Regions from separate parts of the Streptomyces sp. WMMC500 genome, predicted to be linked through region 1. Evidence: riboswitches for the same ligand, from Rfam matches in the RefSeq annotation. Region 1 holds a riboswitch; each other region holds the start of a gene.
What was found. Region 1 has a riboswitch for thiamine pyrophosphate ahead of thiC (phosphomethylpyrimidine synthase ThiC). Riboswitches for the same ligand answer to the same signal wherever they lie in the genome.
Positions count from the first base shown of each region.

Region 2: it holds a riboswitch for thiamine pyrophosphate, as region 1 does, so the genes downstream of both, thiO (glycine oxidase ThiO) here and thiC (phosphomethylpyrimidine synthase ThiC) in region 1, are expected to answer to the same signal.
Region 3: it holds a riboswitch for thiamine pyrophosphate, as region 1 does, so the genes downstream of both, O7599_RS09645 (thiamine ABC transporter substrate-binding protein) here and thiC (phosphomethylpyrimidine synthase ThiC) in region 1, are expected to answer to the same signal.

Region 1 is NZ_CP114905.1:4,683,912-4,688,183, forward strand. It holds gene O7599_RS20070 (cupin domain-containing protein) at 1-78, shown strand, start outside; gene O7599_RS20075 (DUF5326 family protein) at 216-428, shown strand; gene O7599_RS20080 (YibE/F family protein) at 478-1,938, opposite strand; TPP riboswitch at 2,015-2,146, shown strand; gene thiC (phosphomethylpyrimidine synthase ThiC) at 2,139-3,938, shown strand.
Region 2 is NZ_CP114905.1:7,131,873-7,136,144, reverse strand. It holds gene O7599_RS30745 (Rv2175c family DNA-binding protein) at 1-361, opposite strand, end outside; gene O7599_RS30740 (FAD-dependent oxidoreductase) at 482-1,771, opposite strand; TPP riboswitch at 1,860-1,970, shown strand; gene thiO (glycine oxidase ThiO) at 1,963-3,231, shown strand; gene thiS (sulfur carrier protein ThiS) at 3,228-3,521, shown strand; gene O7599_RS30725 (thiazole synthase) at 3,635-4,272, shown strand, end outside.
Region 3 is NZ_CP114905.1:2,386,176-2,390,447, forward strand. It holds gene O7599_RS09640 (iron ABC transporter permease) at 1-1,472, opposite strand, end outside; gene O7599_RS09645 (thiamine ABC transporter substrate-binding protein) at 1,586-2,644, opposite strand; TPP riboswitch at 2,682-2,792, opposite strand; gene rlmN (23S rRNA (adenine(2503)-C(2))-methyltransferase RlmN) at 2,807-3,919, opposite strand; gene O7599_RS09655 (phosphatidate cytidylyltransferase) at 3,997-4,272, opposite strand, start outside.

The DNA of each region.
Region 1 (4,272 bases):
GCGGGCGTGCCGCATCGTTTCCACCACATCACCGAGGATCTCCGGGTTCTGGTGGTCTTCTCTCCACCCGAGGCCTGAATCAGTCCCTCAGGGGTGCCTCAGGGTTCGTTCCGGGGTGGACCGGGGAAGGGGGCACTCCCGTCCGCCCTTCCGGCGACTTAGCATCGAAGGCACCGGGACAACCCCGGCGTACCGGAGGAGGAATGACCGTGTCCGTGAAAGAGATCACCGCGGGGCTGCCGTGGTGGGTGACGTGGGTGCTGATCCCGGCGATCGTGCTGGTGGTCTTCGGCAGCCTGATCATGGCGCTGGTCGGTTTCATCATCGGCCTGCTGTTCAAGGTGCTGCTGGCCGCGGCGCTGATCGCGGGTGCGATCTTCCTGGTGCGGAAGTTCATGACCGCGTCGTCGTCGAAGAACGACTGGTAGACGACCGGCCGGCCAGCCGGCCGGCAGCCCGCCGTCCTCGCCTCCGGCGCTACTTCCGGCGCCGCCGACCGCCGCCGCCCCGGCGGCGGGCGCGGCCCTCGGGAGGAGCCGCGGCGGCGCCGGAGCCCGTGCCCGCCCAGCCCGCCGGTCCCGCACCGGCCCCGGGCCCCGTGCCCGGTCCGCCACCCGGCCATGATCCCGGTCCGCCACCCGGCCCCGGCCCTCCAGCCGGTCCCATGCCCGCGCCCGGCCCCGCCTCCCGGCCCCGGTCGGCGGAGACGACGAGCGCCGCGAGCCCCGTGGTCAGCGGCACCGAGGCGACCAGCCCGATGCTGCCGACGAGGGTCCGTACGATCTCCTCGGCGACGAACTCGCTCGTCGCCACCGTGCCGACGCCCTGGTCGGCGATCGTGAAGAGCAGCAGCAGCGGCAGCGCCGCTCCCGCGTACGCGAGGACCAGCGTGTTCACCACCGAAGCGATGTGATCCCGCCCGATCCGCATCGCGGACGCGTACAGCTTCCGCCACGGCGCCGACGGATCGGCCTGCCGCAGCTCCCACACCGCGGACGCCTGCGTCACCGTCACGTCGTCGAGCACCCCGAGCGAGCCGATCAGCACCCCCGCCAGCAGCAGCCCGCTCATGTCGATGTCCGGGTACTGGGTGTGGATGAGCCCCGTGAAGTCGTCGGTGTTCCCGGTCAGTTTCGACCAGCCGATGAACAGCGAGCCCAGCAGCCCGATCAGCAGCAGCGACACCAGCGTGCCCAGGGCCGCCACCGACGTACGCACGTTGAACCCGTGACAGAGATACAGCGCGATCAGCATGATGGCGCTGCCCCCGACCACCGCCACCACCAGCGGATTCGACCCGTCGAGGATCGCCGGCAGGATGAACAGGATCAGGACCAGGAAGCTCACCGCCAGCGCCGCGAGCGCCGCCAGCCCGCGCAGCCGCCCCACCGCGACCACCGCCAGCGCGAACACCAGCGCCAGCACCGCCATCGGCACCGTACGCACCACGTCGGAGACGGCGTACTGCAGCTCACGCGGCGCATCCGGCGAATAGGAGACGACGAGTTCCTGCCCCACGTCGTACCGCCGCGACGCGTCGGGCGCGACGATCTCGGTGAAGGTACGTCCCTTGTGCTTGCCCGACGTCACCTCGATCGTCGCCCGCTCGCACATCGCGTCCTCGTCGGGCCGCGGCTCGTCCGCGTTTCCGCCGCCGCCCGGCGTCGCCGGCTCCTGGATCTGGGCGCCCACGTCCGCGCACCTGACCTCTTCGATCTTGGTGACCTTCGCCCGCTGCCGCTCCTGGTCGAAGCCGACGCCGCTGCGCGCGCCGCCCGGTTCGTCGCCGGGCCACAGCGCGATCAGCCCGGCGAGCACCGCCAGCGCGAACGGGACGAGCAGCGCCGCGATCACCGTACGCAGCCGGTGCGAGGCCGGCGGGGGCGGCGTGCCGTGGCCGTGGCCGTGGTTCTGTTCGTGGCTGTGCGAAGGGGTCACCGCCAGATCATCGCAGGAGCGCGCCCCCGGTGCCCTCTTTCGTGCCGGGGCGTCCACCGGTTAGCGTGGTCCGCGAAATGCACACCGCGGGAGCTCGGAGCACCGGGCTGAGAGGGCGCTGACGGATCCGGAACCGGACCGAAGCTGCGCCGACCGCCGAACCTGTTACCGGGTAATGCCGGCGTAGGGAGTGGGTCTCCATGACCGTTTCGGATGCACGTACGCCCGCCACCGCGGACTCCGCGAAGTCCGCCGACTCGACGGCGATCGGCTGGCACAAGGACCACGTCGAGCACCCCGCGCGGCCCGACATCAGGGTCCCGGTGCGGCGCGTACACCTCACGAACGGCCGGGACGTGACGCTGTACGACACGTCCGGGCCGTACACCGACCCGACCACCGACACCGACGTCCGCCGCGGGCTCGCCCCGCTGCGCGACAACTGGATCATCGCCCGCGGCGACACCGAGGAGTACGCGGGCCGCCCGCCCCGCCCCGAGGACGACGGCCTCAAGCACACCTCCCCCCGCGGCGGCCTGCGCAACCTCGACGCCGTCTTCCCCGGCCGCCCGCGCCAGCCGCGGCGCGCCCGCGGCGCGGCGGTCACGCAACTCGCGTACGCCAGACGCGGGGAGGTCACCGCGGAGATGGAGTTCGTCGCGCTGCGCGAGCGGGTCGAGCCCGCCTTCGTCCGCGACGAGATCGCGGCCGGCCGCGCCGTACTCCCCGCGAACGTCAACCACCCCGAGTCCGAACCGATGATCATCGGGAAGAACTTCCTGGTGAAGGTCAACGCCAACATCGGCAACTCCGCCGTCACCTCCTCCATCGAGGAGGAGGTGGAGAAGATGACGTGGGCCACCCGCTGGGGCGCCGACACGGTCATGGACCTGTCCACCGGCCGCAACATCCACACCACCCGCGAGTGGATCCTGCGCAACTCCCCCGTGCCCATCGGCACCGTGCCGCTCTACCAGGCCCTGGAGAAGGTCGACGGCCGCGCGGAGGAGCTGAGCTGGGACGTCTACAAGGACACCGTCGTCGAACAGTGCGAGCAGGGCGTCGACTACATGACCGTCCACGCGGGCGTCCTGCTGCGCTACGTCCCCCTCACCGCCCGCCGCAAGACGGGCATCGTCTCCCGCGGCGGCTCCATCATGGCCGCCTGGTGCCTGGCCCACCACCGCGAGTCGTTCCTCTACACCCACTTCGACGAGCTGTGCGAGATCCTCGCCGCGTACGACGTGACGTTCTCCCTCGGCGACGGCCTGCGCCCCGGCTCGATCGCGGACGCCAACGACGAGGCGCAGTTCGCGGAGCTGCACACCCTCGGCGAGCTGAACCGGGTCGCGAAGTCGCACGGCGTGCAGACCATGATCGAGGGCCCGGGACACGTCCCGATGCACAAGATCAAGGAGAACGTCGACCTGCAGCAGGAGATCTGCGAAGAGGCCCCGTTCTACACCCTCGGCCCCCTGGCCACCGACATCGCCCCCGCCTACGACCACATCACCTCCGGCATCGGGGCGGCGATGATCGCCTGGTGGGGCACGGCGATGCTCTGCTACGTCACCCCGAAGGAACACCTGGGCCTGCCGGACCGCGACGACGTCAAGACCGGCGTCATCACGTACAAGATCGCCGCCCACGCCGCGGACCTCGCCAAGGGCCACCCGGGCGCCCAGGACTGGGACGACGCCCTGTCGGACGCGCGCTTCGAGTTCCGCTGGGAGGACCAGTTCAACCTGGCCCTGGACCCGGACACGGCGCGCGAGTTCCACGACGCGACGCTGCCGGCGGAGCCGGCGAAGACGGCGCACTTCTGCTCGATGTGCGGACCGAAGTTCTGCTCAATGAAAATTAGCAAATCAGTAATAGAGCGCTTCGGTGGCGACGTGCCCGCCGACGCCACGGAGGAGGAGGCTGCCGCCGGCATGCTCCAGAAGTCACGGGAGTTCGCAGAGAGCGGCCACCGCGTCTACCTCCCGGTCGCGGACTGACGCACCAACGCACTCCACGCGGGCCCCGCTCAACTCCGAGCGGGGCCCGCTGCCGTCCGGCGGTCTCGTCCGCCCACTGCTCCCCCCGGTACGGTCGTAGCCGTGTCCGGCGTGCGTCGGGTTGGTCACCGTAGTGCGTGCGCCGGTGGATCGCGCACGACTCGGGGAGCTGGTTCTGGCAGTGGCGTCTGACGCTGCTCGGTCATCGGAAGAGGGGGTCGCGTTTCGGCACATTCTCGGGATCGCAAGATCTGTACCAATTGTGAGTCAAATTAGGTGATCGAGATTCAGCAGATATGGATATCCCTTCGTTCCTTACGCTCAAACCCGCCTG
Region 2 (4,272 bases), 2.4 Mb from region 1:
CAGCCAGCGCCTGCGCCCTGCGCTTGACCTCCGTCCCGCGGTTCTCGCGCAGCGCCTGCGCGGGAGTCCCCGGGAGCGAGGGGTCGGGGGTGAACAGCCACTCCAGCGCCTCCGCGTCGCTGAAGCCGTCGTCCTTGAGCAGCGTCAGGGTCCCGGTGAGGCCCTTGACGACCTTCCCCTCGCCGATGAACTCGGCGGGCACCTGCAGCGCGTTGTTCTCACCCCGCCGCACCGCGATCAACTGGCCTTCCTTGACCAACTGCCGCACGCGGGTCACCTCGACGCCGAGCTTCTCGGCGACGTCGGGAAGGGTGAGCCAGGAGGGGACGAGAGCATCGATCTTCGCATCAATCTCGGTCACACCCCCAGCCTGCCATCTCGGACCGCCCGCCGGTACAGGGCAGCGCCAAAGGGCGGCATATCACCTCGAAGCATCCCCGGATGCGCGGCTGCCGGCCCGGCGCGGGACGCGCCGCGGACGTCACAGCGCGGCCGATTTCAGCGGTACCGCCGCGTCGGCGGCGCGCTCGCGGTCCAGCGCGGCACCCGCGTGGATCAGCTTGCGCCCCTGGGTGAGGTCCCGCGGGCGGCCGACGGCCAGCAGCGCGATGAGCCGCCCGGCGCGCAGCCAGCACACCGACCAGGAGGCGGCGGACGGATCGCCGCGCCACAGCAGCTCGTCGTCGTCCGTGTGGTGGCCGACGTACTGCACGAACCGGCCGAACTGCTCGGACCAGAAGTACGGCACCGGGTCGTACGCCGCGCCCGGCTCCCCGGCGATGTCCGCCGCGACGGTCGCCGGGCCCTGCAGGGCGTTGTCCCAGTGGTGGATCAGCAGCCGCTCGCCGTAGCGCGCGGAGGGGAACGACGCGCAGTCGCCGACGGCCCAGACGCCCGGCACGTTCGTGCGCAGCCGCTCGTCGGCCCGCACCGCGCCGTCGCCGCCCAGCACGACGCCGGAGCCGGCGAGCCAGGCAGTCGCGGGACGGGCGCCGATGCCGACGACGACGGCGTCGGCGGTCAGCTCCGTACCGTCGTCGAGGACCACCGCGACCGGGCCGTCCTCGCCCAGGTGCGCGACGCGCTCCACCCGGCGGCCCGTCAGCAGCCGGGCACCGCTCTCCTCGTACCATCCGGCCATCGGCACCGCGACCTGCGCGGGCAGCGCCGCCGGCAGCGGGTGCCCGGCGGCCTCCACGACCGTCACCTCACAGCCCTGCTCGCGCGCCGCGGTGCTCAGCTCCGCGCCGATCCAGCCCGCGCCGACCACCAGGATCCGGCTGCGCCGCACGAGCACCGCGCGCAGCCGCGCCGCGTCGTCGAGGGTGCGCAGCAGGTGCACGCCGGGCGTGGTGCCGGCGGGCGCGCCGGGCAGCGGGACGGGCGCCGCGCCGGTGGCCAGGACCAGCTTCTCGTACGCCACGGGCCCGGCGTCCGTCTCCAGCAGCCGCCCCGCGGTGTCCAGCCGGTCGACGTGCAGCCCCAGCCGGAGCCCGATGCCGTGCTCCGCGAAGTCCACCTCGAACGCCGAGCCCTCCGCCTTGCCGAGCAGCACCGCCTTCGACAGCGGCGGCCGGTCGTACGGGTCGTGCGGCTCCGCGCCGACGAGGGTGACGGGGCCTGCGTAACCCCGCTCGCGCAGCGCGACGGCCGTCTGCACCCCGGCCATGCCGGCACCGACGACGACGGTGCCGGCGGTTGAGTTCCCGGGGCGGCTGGCGGCCCGGCCGGCGGGGCCGCGGTCCGGATCGGCGTCGGTCACACCGATCACTGTATGCCGGGCCCGGCATACGACGCTCGTGCCGGGTCCGCTCGCGAGGCTCCCTTACAGCGGCCGGGCCTACGGAGTTAGGGTGGCCGGGAAGACTCGCGGGAGCCCGGCGCACCGGGCTGAGAGGGGGGCTGGCGGCCCCCGACCGTACGAACCTGATCCGGGTCATGCCGGCGAAGGGAGGGGCGAACGTGCCCATGCAGCCACGCGACACACCCCCGGAAGAACCCGCGGCGGCGCCCGCGGCCGGCACCGCCGGCCCGGTCGGCGCGCCGCGCACGGCGGACGCCACGTACGACGTCCTCGTCGTCGGCGGCGGCGTCATCGGCCTGGTCACCGCCTGGCAGGCGGCCCGCCGCGGGCTGGCCACCGCCGTCGCCGACCCGGCGCCCGACGGCGGCGCCGCGCAGGTCGCGGCCGGCATGCTCGCCGCCGTCACCGAACTGCACTACGGCGAGGAGGCGCTGCTGGCGCTCAACCTGGCCGCCGCGGAGCGCTATCCGGCGTTCGCGGCCGAACTGGCCGAGGCGTCGGGCCGGGACATCGGCTACCGCCGCTGCGGCGCGCTGTCCGTCGCGCTGGATGCCGACGACCGCGCCCAACTGCGCGAACTGCACGGCTTCCAGCAGCGGCTGGGGCTGTCGGCCGAGTGGCTCGGCGGGAGCGAGTGCCGCCGGCTGGAGCCCATGCTCGCGCCCGGGGTACGCGGCGGGCTGCGCGTCGACGGCGACCACCAGACGGACCCGCGGCTGCTGACCGTGGCGCTCCTCGCGGCCTGCGAGCGGGCCGGCGTCGCCTTCCACCGCAGCCTCGCGGCCCGGCTGCGGGTGACCGGCTCCGGCACCGCCGAGCGGGCGGTGGGCGCGGAACTGGCGGACGGCACGCGGATCGCCGCCGGGCAGACGGTGCTGGCCGCCGGCAGCCGCAGCGGCCGTCTTGCGGGGGTGCCGGAGGCGGTGCGGCCCCCGGTGCGCCCCGTCAAGGGGCAGGTGGTGCGGCTGCGGATGCCCGGCGCCGGGACGCCGTTCCTGTCCCGTACGGTACGGGCCGTGGTCCGCGGCAGCAGCGTGTACCTGGTGCCGCGCGAGAGCGGCGAGCTGGTCATCGGCGCCACCAGCGAGGAGCTGGGCTGGGACACCACGGTCACCGCAGGCGGCGTGTACGAGCTGCTGCGCGACGCCCACGAGCTGCTGCCCGGGCTGACGGAGCTGCCGCTCGTGGAGACCGGCGCCGGGCTGCGCCCCGGCTCCCCCGACAACGCGCCGCTGCTGGGCCCCACCGCCCTGCCGGGGCTGCACCTGGCCACCGGCCACTACCGCAACGGGGTGCTCCTCACCCCGGTCACCGGCGACGCCCTCGCCGCCGTGCTCACCGGCGGCGAGCTCCCCGACGTCGCCCGCCCGTTCGCCGCCACCCGGTTCGCGGGCGCGCGGCAGCACCACGAAGGACGGCACGCATGACCGAGAACGCCACGCAGACCCGTACCGACTCCCCCGACACCACCGACTCCCCCGAAGCCGCCGCCACCGACGCCGCGGCCGCGGCCGCCGTCACCGTCACCGTCAACGGCGCCCCGCGCCGTGTCGCCGCGGGCCTCACCCTCGACGCCCTCGTCGCCACCGTCACCGCCGCGCCCCGCGGCGTCGCCGCCGCCGTCAACGAGGACGTCGTACCCCGCGGCAGTTGGCCCACCACCACCCTCGCCGACGGCGACCGCGTCGAGATCCTGACCGCGGTCCAGGGAGGCTGATCACCGTGACAAGCACCGCCCCCGCCCCGACAGACGCCACGGACCCCACCGCCGCCGACCCGGCCGCGGACCCCCTCACGATCGCCGGCGTCCGCTTCTCCTCGCGCCTCATCATGGGCACCGGCGGCGCGAGCAGCCTGGACATGATGGAGCGCGCGCTCCTCGCCTCCGGCACCGAGCTGACCACCGTCGCGATGCGCCGCGTCGACCCCGGCGTGCACGGCTCGGTGCTCGACGTGCTGCGCCGCCACGGCATCCGCGTGCTGCCGAACACCGCCGGCTGCTACACCGCCGGCGAGGCCGTCCTCACCGCCCGGCTGGCCCGCGAGGCGCTCGGCACGGACTGGGTGAAGCTGGAGGTCATCGCCGACGAGCGCACCCTGCTGCCCGACCCCGTCGAGCTGCTGGCCGCCGCCGAGACGCTCGTCGACGACGGCTTCACCGTGCTCCCGTACACCAACGACGACCCCGTGCTCGCCCGCAAGCTGGAGGACGCCGGCTGCGCCGCCGTGATGCCGCTCGGCTCCCCCATCGGCTCCGGACTCGGCATCCGCAACCCGCACAACTTCCAGCTCATCACCGAGGCCGCCGGGGTGCCCGTCATCCTCGACGCCGGCGCCGGCACCGCCTCCGACGCCGCGCAGGCGATGGAGCTGGGCTGCGACGCGGTGATGCTCGCGTCCGCGGTGACGCGGGCGCAGGAGCCGGTGCTGATGGCGGAGGCGATGCGGCACGCGATCGTCGCCGGCCG
Region 3 (4,272 bases), 2.3 Mb from region 1:
GCGACGGCGACGGGCAGCGTCGGCCGGTCGGGCCCGGCGATGAAGACGGTCGCGCCGAACTCGCCGAGGGAGACGGCGAAGGCGAAGCCGGCGGCTACGAGCACGGCCCGCCACACCAGCGGCAGGTCGACCTCCCGCCACGCCCGCAGCGGGGACGCGCCGAGGACGGCGGCGGCCTCCCGCAGCCGCTCGTCGACGGCGCGCAGCACGGGCAGCATGGTCCGTACGACGAACGGGACGCCCACCAGCGCCTGCGCGAGCGGCACGAGGATCCAGGAGGACCTGAGGTCGAGCGGCGGGCTGTCGAGGGCGATGAGGAAGCCGAAGCCGACGGTGACGGCGGAGGTGCCCAGCGGGAGCATCAGCAGTGCGTCGAAGCCGCGGACGAAGGGGCCCGCGCGGCGGGTGACGGCGGCCGCGGCGAGGCCGCCGACGACGACGGCGATGACGGTGGCGACGGCGGCGTAGGCGAGGGAGTTGCCGACGGCCTCCAGCGGCGGGACGGCGAACGTGCCGTCGCTCTCCTGCAGCGCGCGGTAGAAGCCGGTGCCGTGGCCGCCGGGGGTGGCGAAGGAGCGTTCGACGAGGACGGCGAGCGGCGCGAGGAGCAGCACGGCGACGACGGCGACGACGCCGCCGAGGAGTGCGCGTTCGCCGGCGCCGCGCGGGCGGCGGGCGGTGGTCTCGGGGGCGACGAGGCGCAGCGCGGTCTCCCGGCGGCGTACGGTCCAGGCGTGCACGGCGAGGACGCCGGCGACGGCGGCGAGCTGGAGGAGGGTGAGGACCGCGGCGGTGGGCAGGTCGAGGAAGTCGGCGGTCTGGCGGTAGATCTCCACTTCGAGGGTGGCGTAGCGGGGGCCGCCGAGGATCTGGATGATGCCGAAGGAGGTGAAGGTGAAGAGGAAGACCATGAGGGCCGCGGCGGCGACGGCGGGCCCGAGCGCGGGCAGGGTGACGTGCCGCCAGGCGGCGAGGCGGCCGGCGCCGAGGACGCGGGCGGCTTCTTCCTGACGGGGGTCGAGCTGCGCCCACAGGCCGCCGACGGTCCGTACGACGACGGCGAAGTTGAAGAAGACGTGGGCGAGGAGGATGGCCCACACGGTGGTGTCCAGGCGGATGCCCCACCAGCCGTCGAGGACGCCGCCGCGGCCGAGGAGGGCGAGGAACGCGGAGCCGACGACGACGGTGGGCATCACGAACGGCACGGTGACCAGGGCGCGCAGCAGTTGTTTGCCGGGGAAGTCGAAGCGGGCGAAGACGTACGCGGCGGGGAGCGCGAGGACGAGGGTCAGTCCGGTGGACGCGGTGGCCTGCCAGAGCGTGAACCACAGGACGCCGAGGATGTCGGGGTCGCCGAGGACGTCGGGGACGCGGCCGAGCTGCCAGCGGCCGTTCTCGCGCAGGCCGCGGGCGACGATGGCGCCGACGGGGTAGGCGAAGAAGACGGCGAAGAACGCGGCGGGGACGGCCATGAGCGCGAGCCGGCCGGCGGCTCCGCGCCCCCGGCGGCGGCGCGCGCCCCCGCCCGCGCCGCGCGGGCCGCGCGGGCCGCCGGGGCCGTCCGGGCCGCGTCCTGCCGCGCGGGTTACTTCACGACCAGCGAGGTCCACGTCTTGATCCACTGCTCCCGGTTGTCCTGAACGGCCGCCGGGTCGAGGGTGTGCGGGTCGGGGATCTCCTCGCCGTAGCGGGTGAAGACCTCGGGCAGCTCGGTGTTCTCGCGCGCGGGGTGGACGAACATCTGCAGCGGCATGTCCTTCTGGAACCGCTCGCCGATGAGGAAGTCGATGAGGGCCTTGCCGCCTTCGGTGTTGCCGGCGTTCGCGAGCAGCCCGGCGAACTCGATCTGGCGGAAGCAGGTGCCGGTGGACACGCCGGTGGTGGCTTCCTTCGGCCGCGATTCCATGTCGAGGACGGGCGGGCTGGAGGCGTAGGAGACGACGAGCGGCTTGTCGCCCTTGCCGGCGCCGGAGAAGCGGTCGTAGTACGCCTGCTCCCAGCCGTCGACGACCTCGACGCCGTTGTCCCGCAGCCTGCTCCAGTAGTCCTCCCAGCCCTCGTCCCCGTACTCGTCGGCGGTGGCGAGGAGGAAGGCCAGCCCCGGGGAGGAGGTGGCGGCGTTCTCGGTGACGAGGAGGTCCTTGTAGCGGGGTTCGGCGAGGTCGTCGAGGGTCTCGGGCGGGTCGAGGTTCTTCTCCTCGAAGTACGCGCGGTCGTAGTTGACGCACACGTCGCCGTAGTCGACGGGGGTGACGCGGTGTTCGCCGGCGTCGAGCTGGAGCTCGCGGGGGATGCGGTCCAGCCCCTTCGCTTCGTACGGCGTGAAGAGCCCGTTGTCGAGGCCGCGGGAGAGGAGGGTGTTGTCGATGCCGAAGAAGACGTCGCCCTGGGGGTTGTCCTTGGACAGGATCGCCTGGTTGACAGCGGAGCCGGCGTCCTTGCCCCTGAGGACGTCGACCTTGTACCCGGACTGCTTCTCGAACGCCTTGAGCACGTCGTCGGAGGCGGCGAAGGAGTCGTGGGTGACGAGGGTGACGCTCTTGTCGCCCGAGCCGGACCCGGATCCGTCGCCGGAGTCCGAGCCGCAGGCGGCCAGGCCCAGGGCGAGCGACGCGGCCAGGGCGGTGGTGACGATGCGCTTCATCGGGCTGCTTTCGTGGCGGCGGGCAGCCCGGGCAGCAGCGGAGAGGGGACCGAACTTCCTACCCAGAATGACCTGGGCGAGGTTCGAGGGTCTGCGGCCTGGACGCTTCCGCACTCTCAGCGCTGCGAGCGCTCCCCTGTCGGTTGGTACAAACGCACGGTATCAGGCGGGTGCCTCGGACGCCGCGAGCTGTCCACAGGCCCCGTCGATCTCCTGGCCGCGGGTGTCCCGCACGGTCACGGGCACGCCGTGGGACTCCAGGGCGGCGACGAACGCCCGCTCGTCCTCGGGCCGGGAGGCGGTCCACTTCGAGCCGGGGGTGGGGTTGAGCGGGATGAGGTTGACGTGGGCGCGGCGGCCCCTGAGGAGGCGGCCGAGGAGGTCGGCGCGCCAGGCCTGGTCGTTGATGTCCCTGATCAGCGCGTACTCGATGGAGACGCGGCGGCCGGAGCGTGCGGCGTACTCCCAGGCGGCGTCGAGGACCTCGCGGACCTGCCAGCGGGTGTTGACGGGCACGAGCGTGTCGCGCAGTTCGTCGTCGGGCGCGTGGAGGGAGACGGCGAGGCGGCACTTCAGGCCCTCGTCGGCGAAGCGGTGCATGGCGGGCACGAGGCCGACGGTGGAGACGGTGATGCCGCGCTGGGAGAGCCCGAGGCCGTCGGGCTCCGGGTCGGTGAGGCGGCGCACGGCGGCCAGCACGCGGTTGTAGTTCGCCAGCGGCTCGCCCATGCCCATGAAGACGATGTTGGACAGCCGCGCCGGGCCTCCGGGCACCTCGCCGTCGCGCAGGGCGCGCATGCCGTCGACGATCTGGTGGACGATCTCGGCGGTGGACAGGTTGCGGGTCAGCCCGGCCTGGCCGGTGGCGCAGAACGGGCAGTTCATGCCGCAGCCGGCCTGGGAGGAGATGCACATGGTGACGCGGTCGGGGTAGCGCATGAGCACCGACTCGACCAGCGTGCCGTCGAAGAGCCGCCACAGGGTCTTGCGCGTCGTGTCGCCGTCGCAGCTCAGATGCCGGACGACGGTCATCAGCTCGGGCAGCAGCCCTTCGGCGAGCTTCGCCCGGGACCCGGCCGGCACGTCGGTCCAGCCGGCCGGGTCAGTGGCGTAGCGCGCGAAGTAGTGCCGCGAGAGCTGCGCGGCGCGGAACGGCTTCTCGCCCAGCTCGGCGACGGCGTCGCGGCGCTCGGCGGGGGTGAGGTCGGCGAGGTGGCGCGGCGGCTTCTTGGCACCACGGGGGACGGCGAAGGTGAGCTCTCCTGGCTTGGGCATAGCCGTACCAGTGTCGCAGACGGAACCGCGTGCGCCTGCATCGTCCCCGGATGCCCGGATGCGACGGCGGGGCGGGGTCAGCCCGTGCCGACGAAGATCACCATCAGCAGCCACACCACCGGTGCCGTCGGCAGCAGCGAGTCCAGCCGGTCCATGATCCCGCCGTGGCCGGGGAGGAGAGTGCCCATGTCCTTGATGCCGAGGTCCCGTTTGATCATCGACTCGGCGAGGTCGCCGAGCGTGGCGCTGGCGGCTGCCGCGGCGCCCAGCAGGAGTCCCTGCCACCAGCGGCCGTCGTCGACGAGCAGCTCCATGCACACCGCGCCCGCGGCCATCGCGAAGGCCAGCGCGCC